2 regions of the Novosphingobium sp. RL4 genome follow, and region 1 is predicted to be linked to the other one. Evidence: predicted binding sites of a transcription regulator. Region 1 holds the regulator's gene; the other holds the start of a gene.
What was found. The regulator LexA, encoded in region 1, represses DNA repair genes until DNA is damaged. The targets are predictions, from matches to a motif close to GTTCCNCNCTTGTTCT.

Region 2: the regulator LexA is predicted to act here: its motif matches at 1,528-1,543, upstream of U9J33_RS06555 (PA0069 family radical SAM protein).

The regions. Positions count from the first base shown of each region.
Region 1 is NZ_CP141944.1:2,399,921-2,403,990, reverse strand. Features, by position in the region: gene U9J33_RS11630 (ComEC/Rec2 family competence protein) at 1-1,155, shown strand, start outside; gene lexA (transcriptional repressor LexA) at 1,211-1,906, opposite strand; gene U9J33_RS11620 (molybdopterin molybdotransferase MoeA) at 2,004-3,215, opposite strand; gene moaC (cyclic pyranopterin monophosphate synthase MoaC) at 3,212-3,691, opposite strand; gene trpC (indole-3-glycerol phosphate synthase TrpC) at 3,754-4,070, opposite strand, start outside.
Region 2 is NZ_CP141944.1:1,344,275-1,348,344, forward strand. Features, by position in the region: gene U9J33_RS06550 (enoyl-CoA hydratase/isomerase family protein) at 1-324, opposite strand, end outside; gene U9J33_RS06555 (PA0069 family radical SAM protein) at 453-1,523, opposite strand; partial or broken gene U9J33_RS06560 (radical SAM protein) at 1,941-2,189, opposite strand; gene U9J33_RS06565 (TetR/AcrR family transcriptional regulator) at 2,289-2,882, shown strand; gene U9J33_RS06570 (TauD/TfdA dioxygenase family protein) at 3,037-3,882, shown strand; gene U9J33_RS06575 (NADP-dependent isocitrate dehydrogenase) at 4,064-4,070, opposite strand, start outside.

The sequences.
Region 1 (4,070 bases):
ATACGCTCCTGCGTGAGCGCGCTACTGGTACTTGCCGCATTGGCGATGGGGCGTGAGGCGCTGTCGATGCGATTGCTTGCGGCGGCCGCCTTCATCGTCCTTCTGATCTGGCCCGAATCGATTGTGGGCGCTAGCTTCCAGATGAGCTTTGCCGCCGTTGTCGTGCTGATCGCGTTAGGCAATGCGGTGCCCATCCGGCATTGGTTCTCGGCCCGTGACGAAGCATTGCCTTTCAAGGCGCTGCGCAGCCTATCCCTGATCCTCGTCACGGGCGTAGCCATCGAACTCGCGCTGATGCCGATCGGACTTTATCATTTTCACCGCGCCGGACTCTATGGATCGATCGCCAATGTGGTTGCCATCCCGCTCACGACCTTTCTTGTCATGCCCCTGGTCGGCGCGGCGCTGCTTTTCGATATCGTTGGGGCCGGATCGCCGGTCTGGTGGCTTGCTGGAGTAGCCATCGATCTGCTGATCGGTCTGGCACGGTTCATCGCCTCGCGGCCCGGTGCGGTGAGCATGGCGCCGACGATGGGCGGATGGCAGTTTCTACTTTTCGTGACTGGAGGACTTTGGCTGGGGCTTTGGCACGGAAAAGCCAGGCTCTGGGGTCTGCTTCCAGTCGCCAGCGGCTTTATCGGCCTGCTCCTGCTGACCCCGCCGGACATCGTCGTTTCGGGAGATGGCCGCCAAGTTGCTTTGATTGACGGTCCGGGGAGGCGCCTTGTCATGCTGCGCGACAGCTCGAGCGATTACGTTTTGGACAATCTGATGGAAGTAGCGGGAGTTCAGTCAAAACCCGTCTTGATTGCAGACTGGCCGGGCGTGCGATGCAACCCGGATTTCTGTGCGTTGATGCTGGAACGTGGCGGGAAGGCGCGCCACATACTGATCGCCAGGGGCCGGGATATCGTGCCGGAAGACACTTTGGCTCGGGCCTGCCAGCGCGCCTATCTCGTAATTGCGGGCCGACGTCTGCCGCGAAGTTGTCAGCCAATCTGGCTGAAGGCGGATCGCAACATGCTGAGCAAGACGGGCGGCGTGGCGATCGACCTGAAGCGCCGCACGGTACATTCAGTGGCAGATGCGCAAGGTGATCATGGGTGGTGGCGTTCGCCGCCGCTTTCTTATGGCGTCATCGCCAAGGCCCGGTAATAACGCGGCGGCGAGACGGCGGAACAACCGGACATCGTCTCACGCTTGAGCCGCATCAGTGATAGCGGCGTAGCAGTCCGGCCAGTTTGCCCTGAACCTCGACTTCGTCAGGCCCATAAATCTGCGGTTCGTAAGCGGCATTGGCAGGGTCAAGGCGCACCATTCCGGCTTCGCGGCGCAGATACTTGAGCGTGGCTTCAGCCCCTCGCACGAGAGCGACGACAATTTCACCGTCGCGAGCGGTATTGGTGCGCTTCACCAAGGCGAAATCGCCGTCGAGGATGCCCGCGTCTATCATCGAATCACCCGAAACCTCGAGCGCATAGTGTTCGCCCGAACCAAGCAGCGCTGCGGGAACCGGGAGCATGGACTGTCCTTCGAAGGCCTCGATCGGCACGCCGGCGGCGATGCGGCCGTGGAGTGGGATTTCGATGACATCGTTCGCGGGGGCAGGTGCGATCTGGGGTGCGCGGACAGGCGCTGCAGTATCGTTGCTGTTCGCCGCCGGAGTCGATCTTGCAGGTTTGGACGTTGCATCCTCAGGCTGGCGCAGGACTTCGAGAGCGCGAGCGCGATTGGGGAGGCGGCGAATGAAACCCCGTTCCTCCAAGGCGGAAATCAGGCGGTGAACGCCGGACTTGGACTTGAGGTCCAGCGCTTCCTTCATTTCCTCGAAGCTGGGCGAGATGCCGCTTTCCTCAAGCCGGACCTGAATGAACCGGAGCAATTCGTGCTGCTTGCGCGTCAACATCTGCGTTGCCTCTTCGTTCTGCGGCCCATGGCCCTGTCTCGTCCGGCGATTTGCCTGCGAACAATGAGGGAACAATTATGCAACGAATCCGGTATCGTCAAGCAATACCGCCATTTTGGAGCAAGAACACTTCAACAACATCTCCTGCATTCGCGGCCGGCGCGCCAATGGGGCGATCGATCAGTACATTGCTTGCCGCGAGCGATGCCAGAGCGCCGCTGTCCTGAAGCGGGTTCGCGCAGACCGTCTCGCCGTTCCAGTAACCGCGCAAAAACTCCCGGCGGTTGCCCGCAGCGGGCAGGGGGGCCGAAAGCCGGGTTGCAACCGGCTGTGGGATTGGCCGTGAAGCCCCCAACAGGGCCCGCAGGACAGGCAGGAGAAACTGATAGGCTGTCACAAGGCTGGATACCGGATTCCCCGGTAATCCGATGATAATTTGCGGCCCGGTAGCGCGCTGGCGGGTCGCCACGAGCAGGGGCTTGCCCGGCTTGATGGCCACGCGCCAGAAGTCCAGCTGTGCGCCCCATGCTTCGAGGGCCGGGCGGACAAGATCGTGATCGCCGACCGAGGCACCCCCGCTGGTCACGATGACGTCAGAATCGCTCGCCTGTTCGAAGGCGGCGATGAGGTCATCGAGCTTGTCGGCCACGGGGCCTATCCGGTTCGCATCCACCGGAAGAGAGCGGGCCATGGCAACCAGCATGACGCCGTTGCTGGCAGGAACCTGATGGTTGGCGCAGAACTCAGGGTCGGTCGAGAGTTCGTCGCCGCTATCTATGACGGTTACCCGCGGAATCCGTCGGACGGGCAGGTGGCGATGGCCGGCGGCAATGCCGAGCGCGGCTTGCGCCGGGCCGATCAAAGTACCGGCGGCGAGAAGTTCGCGGCCTTCCACAAAGTCCATGCCGCAGCGCCGGATATGGCGGTGGCTAGGTTCGGGTGCCTCTCCCGTCAGGGTGATCTGTTGCCCCTCGCGAGCGAGGTCTTCCTGAAGGATAACGGCTTGGGCGCCCTCAGGCAGCATCGCACCGGTCGAAATCCTTACTGCTTCGCCCGCGCCGACTGACGCTTCGTAAGGATGGCCGGCCGCGCTCTCGCCAATAACGCGCCAAGGCCCCGACAGGTCGGCGGTTACGGCATATCCATCCATTGCCGAGAGATCAGCCGGAGGCTGACTGCGATGAGCGCGCAAGGGTTCCGCTAGAAAGCGTCCGAGCGCGCCGTCGATATCGACCCGCTCGATGGGGAGAGGCTCGACAAGTGCAAGAAGACGGGACTGCGCTTCCTCGAGGGAAAGGTGCGGCTTCACAGCGCTTCAGCTCGCCAGTGGCCCGATTTTCCACCTGTCTTCTCGATCAGGCGAATGTCGCCGATGATCATGCCCTTATCAAGCGCTTTCGCCATGTCGTAGATTGTTACGAGTGCGACGGAAACCGCTGTAATCGCTTCCATTTCAACGCCAGTCTTGCCGCTTAGACTTACCGTTGCCTTGGCGGATATGGCTTGTGCGTCAAACGTGAAATCGAGGTTTACGGCATCAAGCAACAGCGGGTGGCACATCGGGATAAGGTCACCGGTCTTCTTAGCGGCCATGATGCCGGCGATACGGGCAGTGCCCAGGACATCTCCCTTGGGGGCATTGCCGGCCTGGATCGCTTCGAGCGCATCCTGCGTCATCACGATGCGGCCGGAGGCCACCGCGACACGCCGTGTCTCATTCTTGGAGCCGACGTCGACCATGCGTGCGGTCCCTTCGGTATCGATGTGCGTCAGGCTCTTGCTCATCGCCTCACCTCTCCATGGATCTGCGTGCTTACGCTAATCTCGAAACGGTCTGAAGTCGCGGATCAGCCGAAAAGCAGTGCTTTGGTCGCAGCTTCCACGTCAGCTTCGCGCATCAGGCTTTCGCCGACCAGGAACGTCCGCGCACCGCAACCTGACAGACGGATCAGATCGGAATGGGCGTTGATCCCGCTTTCACTGACGAGCAGGGTCCCTCCGGGTGCGAGGGGGGCCAGACGTTCGGTAATGGCGATATCCGTGACGAAGTGCTTGAGATCGCGATTGTTGACCCCGATCAGGCGCGATTTCAACCGGCTTGCACGCTCCATTTCAGATTCGTTGTGAACTTCGACGAGGCAATCCATGCCCCGTTCGTGAGCAG
Region 2 (4,070 bases), 1.1 Mb from region 1:
ATGGCCGAGGCCGATGATCGGCTGCGGACAGGCGCGCATCAGTTCCAGCAGCCCTGCGAGGCTCCTTTGCAGGCGCCAGAAGTGCTGAAGTTCGCCCCTAGATGCGTCGTTTTGCCACCCGGAAAGGTCCAGTCCGGCGCAGAAGTTCCGGCCTGCGCCGCGCAGCAGCACCACCCGCACCTCGGGCCGCTCGGCCAGGCCGGCAAAATAGTCTCGCAGCGCGAAGGTCATGTTCTCGTCGAGAGCATTGAGGACGTGCGGCCGATCGAGAGTGAGGATCTCCACATCGCCGCGACTATCTACGAGAATGGTGGGTTCCTGCATGGCGTCCCCGGTTGGAATGGCACAGGAATCCTCGGGTTCTCCTGATCGGCGATCAAGGTCTGCAATGGCCGGGACAATTGCCTCTCGGGGGCATTCCAAAGGTGGCTTCAACAGGTGTTGAAACGCCTCTAGAGCAGGGAGAGCTGGCCATCGAGCGACGGACGGCGAAATTGCGAACAGTCGAGCGCGATGGACGGCTTCGCGAAGCCCATCCGCTTCATCGCAACCCTGAACCGATGCCGGAAAAGGTCGGCCCACACGCCGCTCGGCCGCATCCTGGTGAAGAACTGCGGGTCATTGTCGCGTCCGCCCCGCATCGACTGGATAGTGGCCATGACTTTCCCGGCCCGGTCGGGGAAATGAGCGTCAAGCCATTCGCGGAACAAGGGAGCGACTTCGTGAGGAAGCCGGACCATGATCCACGTTGCGGCGTGGATTCCCTGCGCGGAGGCTGCTTCCAGAATATCCTCCAGGAACTGATCGGTGATGGAGGGAATGACCGGCGCGATCGAGACATGGGCCGGCACTCCGGCTCTGGCCAGTTCGCCGAGCGCTGCGATCCGCTTGTGCGGAGTCGCGGCGCGAGGTTCGAGAAGGCGTGACAGGTGCGGGTCCGTGCTGGTCACCGAAATGGCCACTGCCACCAGCTTCAGCCGGGCCAGTTCCGCGATCAGGTCGAGATCGTGCAGGACGCGGTCCGATTTCGTGGTGATCGTCACGGGGTGGCGTGTTTCGAGGCAGAGCTCAAGAATGGCGCGGGTGATGCGGTAACGCCCCTCGATAGGCTGATAGGGGTCTGTATTGGTGCCCATCGCGATCGGTGCGGGCCTATAGCCGGACTTGGCCAGAGTTTCGCGAAGCAGACTGGCTGCCTGGGGTTTCGCGAAGAGCCTGGTTTCGAAATCGAGACCGGGCGAGAGGTCGTGATAGGCATGTGTCGGCCGTGCGAAGCAGTAGATGCAGCCGTGCTCACACCCGTTGTACGAATTGATCGAGCGATCGAACGGAATGTCCGGGGACTTGTTGAATGAGAGGATCGTTTTGGGATGGAGAATGGTGACTGTCGTCGCGCGCTTAGGGCGCGGACCATCGATCTGATCGACCTCATCAAGCCAGTCGCCGTCGGCCTCACTACTAGTGAGGTTGAAGCGAGTGCTGCTTTGATTGTTCGTCGCGCCGCGTCCCTTGATCCGTTCCATAGATCGAACATATAGGGAACAAATGGGGTGTGCGAGTCATTTTCTCTTCGGCTGCCCTAATCCTTAATCGGCGGCTGGGAGCGCAACTCCGAGATATAATGGGCTATGTCGGCAGCAGTTTTGTTCGCTCTCTGACGAGCGTTAGCTGACGCGCCCAAGCCCATGTAATTAGTTTCTACATCGATCAGGTATGCGGCTACATCTTCTGTGCTCACGCCCTTCGAGAGGCGTGCAGCTGCCTGCGTCAAGTACGCATCGTATTCGTCATCAGGTCGATCATCAAGATCGTCTATTCCAATTGGATCCCACTGAGACCAGCCAATCTCACGTAATCGTGACAAGTTGAATGTGGGCACACAATCCATTCGCAATGGGTAAATAACGAAATCTCGAAAATCCACCTCTTTCTAGGTCTACACAACTGTTAGTGGATTGGTCGCAGCCGCGATAGGCGTTGATCGAGCGATCGAACGGGATGTCCGGAGATTTGTTGAAAGACAGGATCGAGCGGGGATGCTCTTCTGTTACGGTCGTGGCCGGATGGCGGGCAGGGCCGTCGACATCGTCCCTGCTGTCGAGCCAGTCGCCATCGGCCTCCCGCTGTGGGAGGTTGAAGCGGGTGCTGGCCTGTCCGCTGACGGCGCCTCTTCCCTTGTGGACCTTCATGCCGCCTTTTTGAACAAACAGGGAACAAATGGCAAGTCCCGGCGGTCCGGTTGATCTTCCCGGCCGCAGGCCCTAGGCCAGCGCGGCAAAGGAGATCTGATGGCAGGCGCACCGCGCAGGATCGGAGCCGAGACGTCCGCGACGCGGGCACGTATCGTCGAGGCGACCGTCCAACTCATTCGGGACGAAGGCTATGCCGCTGCAAGCACGCGGCGCGTGGCGGCGCGGGCAGGGCTCAAGCCTTCGCTCGTCCATTACTATTTTCCCGCGACCGACGATCTCCTGCTCGAAGTCTCGCGCCAGGGCGCTGCCGAAAGCGATCGCATGATTGAGGAGGCGCTGACTTCCGACGATCCGGTGCGGGCGCTCTGGTGTTTCTTCGTCGATACCAGCAGGACCGCGATGTCCCTCGAATTCATGGCGCTTTCCAACCATCGGCCGGCGGTTCGCCAGATGATGGCGGAGCACAGCATGGCCATGCGCAAGCGCCAGGTCGAGATTCTCGAACATATTCTGGGCGATCGCCTCAAGGTGCTTGAAGGTTTCGACGCCGCCGGCCTCACCGTGGTTCTGGCCGGGATCGGCCGGGCCATCGTGATGGAATCGGCGCTGGGCGTGACGGACGGCCATGAGGCCGCCATGGCCATCGTGGAAACCTGGCTGTCCCGGCTGGAGCCGATCGGGGCCGACTGATCGCCGCGCCGCTGCACGCCTGTTTGAACGGGCGTTCAGTACGTGATAACACAATACCGATCGCAACTATCGCCATGGGCGGATTGATGCAGGCCTCGTTCTTCGCGCATCGCAGGAACGACGTTCTCGTCAGTGAATTGGGAGAGTTCGGAAAATGTCGGTCGCAACCCAGACCAAACTCAACGCGGAAGATATCAAGCCGAAAATCGGCGGTCGTGTGCTCAACACGAAGGAAGAGCTCCTGTCCGGCGAAATCGCCAGGGAAATCCGGGAGCTGCTGGAAGCGCGCGGCGTGCTGGTGTTCCCGCAGGTCAACTTCACCGATGAAGAGCAGATCGCCTTCACGAAGACGCTGGGCACTTTTGCGCCGGAGCGGAAGGGCGGCGAGGAAGTGATCTCGAAGATCACGCTCGACGCCAAGGAAAACCCCATGGCGGCGGAGTACCTCAAGGGCTCTCTCTACTGGCACATCGATGGCACCCGCAATGACGTGCCGATCCTGGCCTCGCTGCTTTCCTGCCGCGTGCCGAGCCCGCGCGGCACCGGCAACACCGGCTTCGCCAATACTTATGCGGCGTTCGAGGGCCTGCCTGCCGAAAAGCAGGAAGAGTACGAGCAGTACCGCGTCGTTCATGGTCCCTGGGCAAGCCTGTTCTATTACGAGCCGGAACCGAGCCTGGCCAAGCTCCAGGGCTATGCCCAGATCGGCGAACAGGAACTGCCGCTGGTCTGGAAGCACCAGTCGGGCCGCAAGAGCCTCGTGATCGGCTGCACTTCCGCGCAGGTCGTTGGCAAGTCGGCTCTGGAAAGCGCGATGATCATTCACGGCCTGCGCGAATGGGCGACCGGCCCGGAATTCACGTATAGCCACGAATGGGAAGTCGGCGATCTCGTGATGTGGGATAACACCGGCACCATGCACCGGGCAGAAGCCTATGATCCGACTTGCGGGCGCATGATGCACCGTACCAAGCTCGAAGGTGAAGAGCCCTTCGAATAAGCTTTCGCCGAAGCCGATTTCAAATTCCATAAGCCCGCCGGATGTGTCCGGCGGGCTTTCTTCTGCCGGGATCGCCTGCGCCGGATCGTACGGCGGTCGGAGCGCTTGCAGGCAAAGAAAAACCCTCCGCCCTTGAAGGCGGAGGGTTTTTCTTCGAATTCAGATCCGAAAGGCCGGGCGCTTAGGCC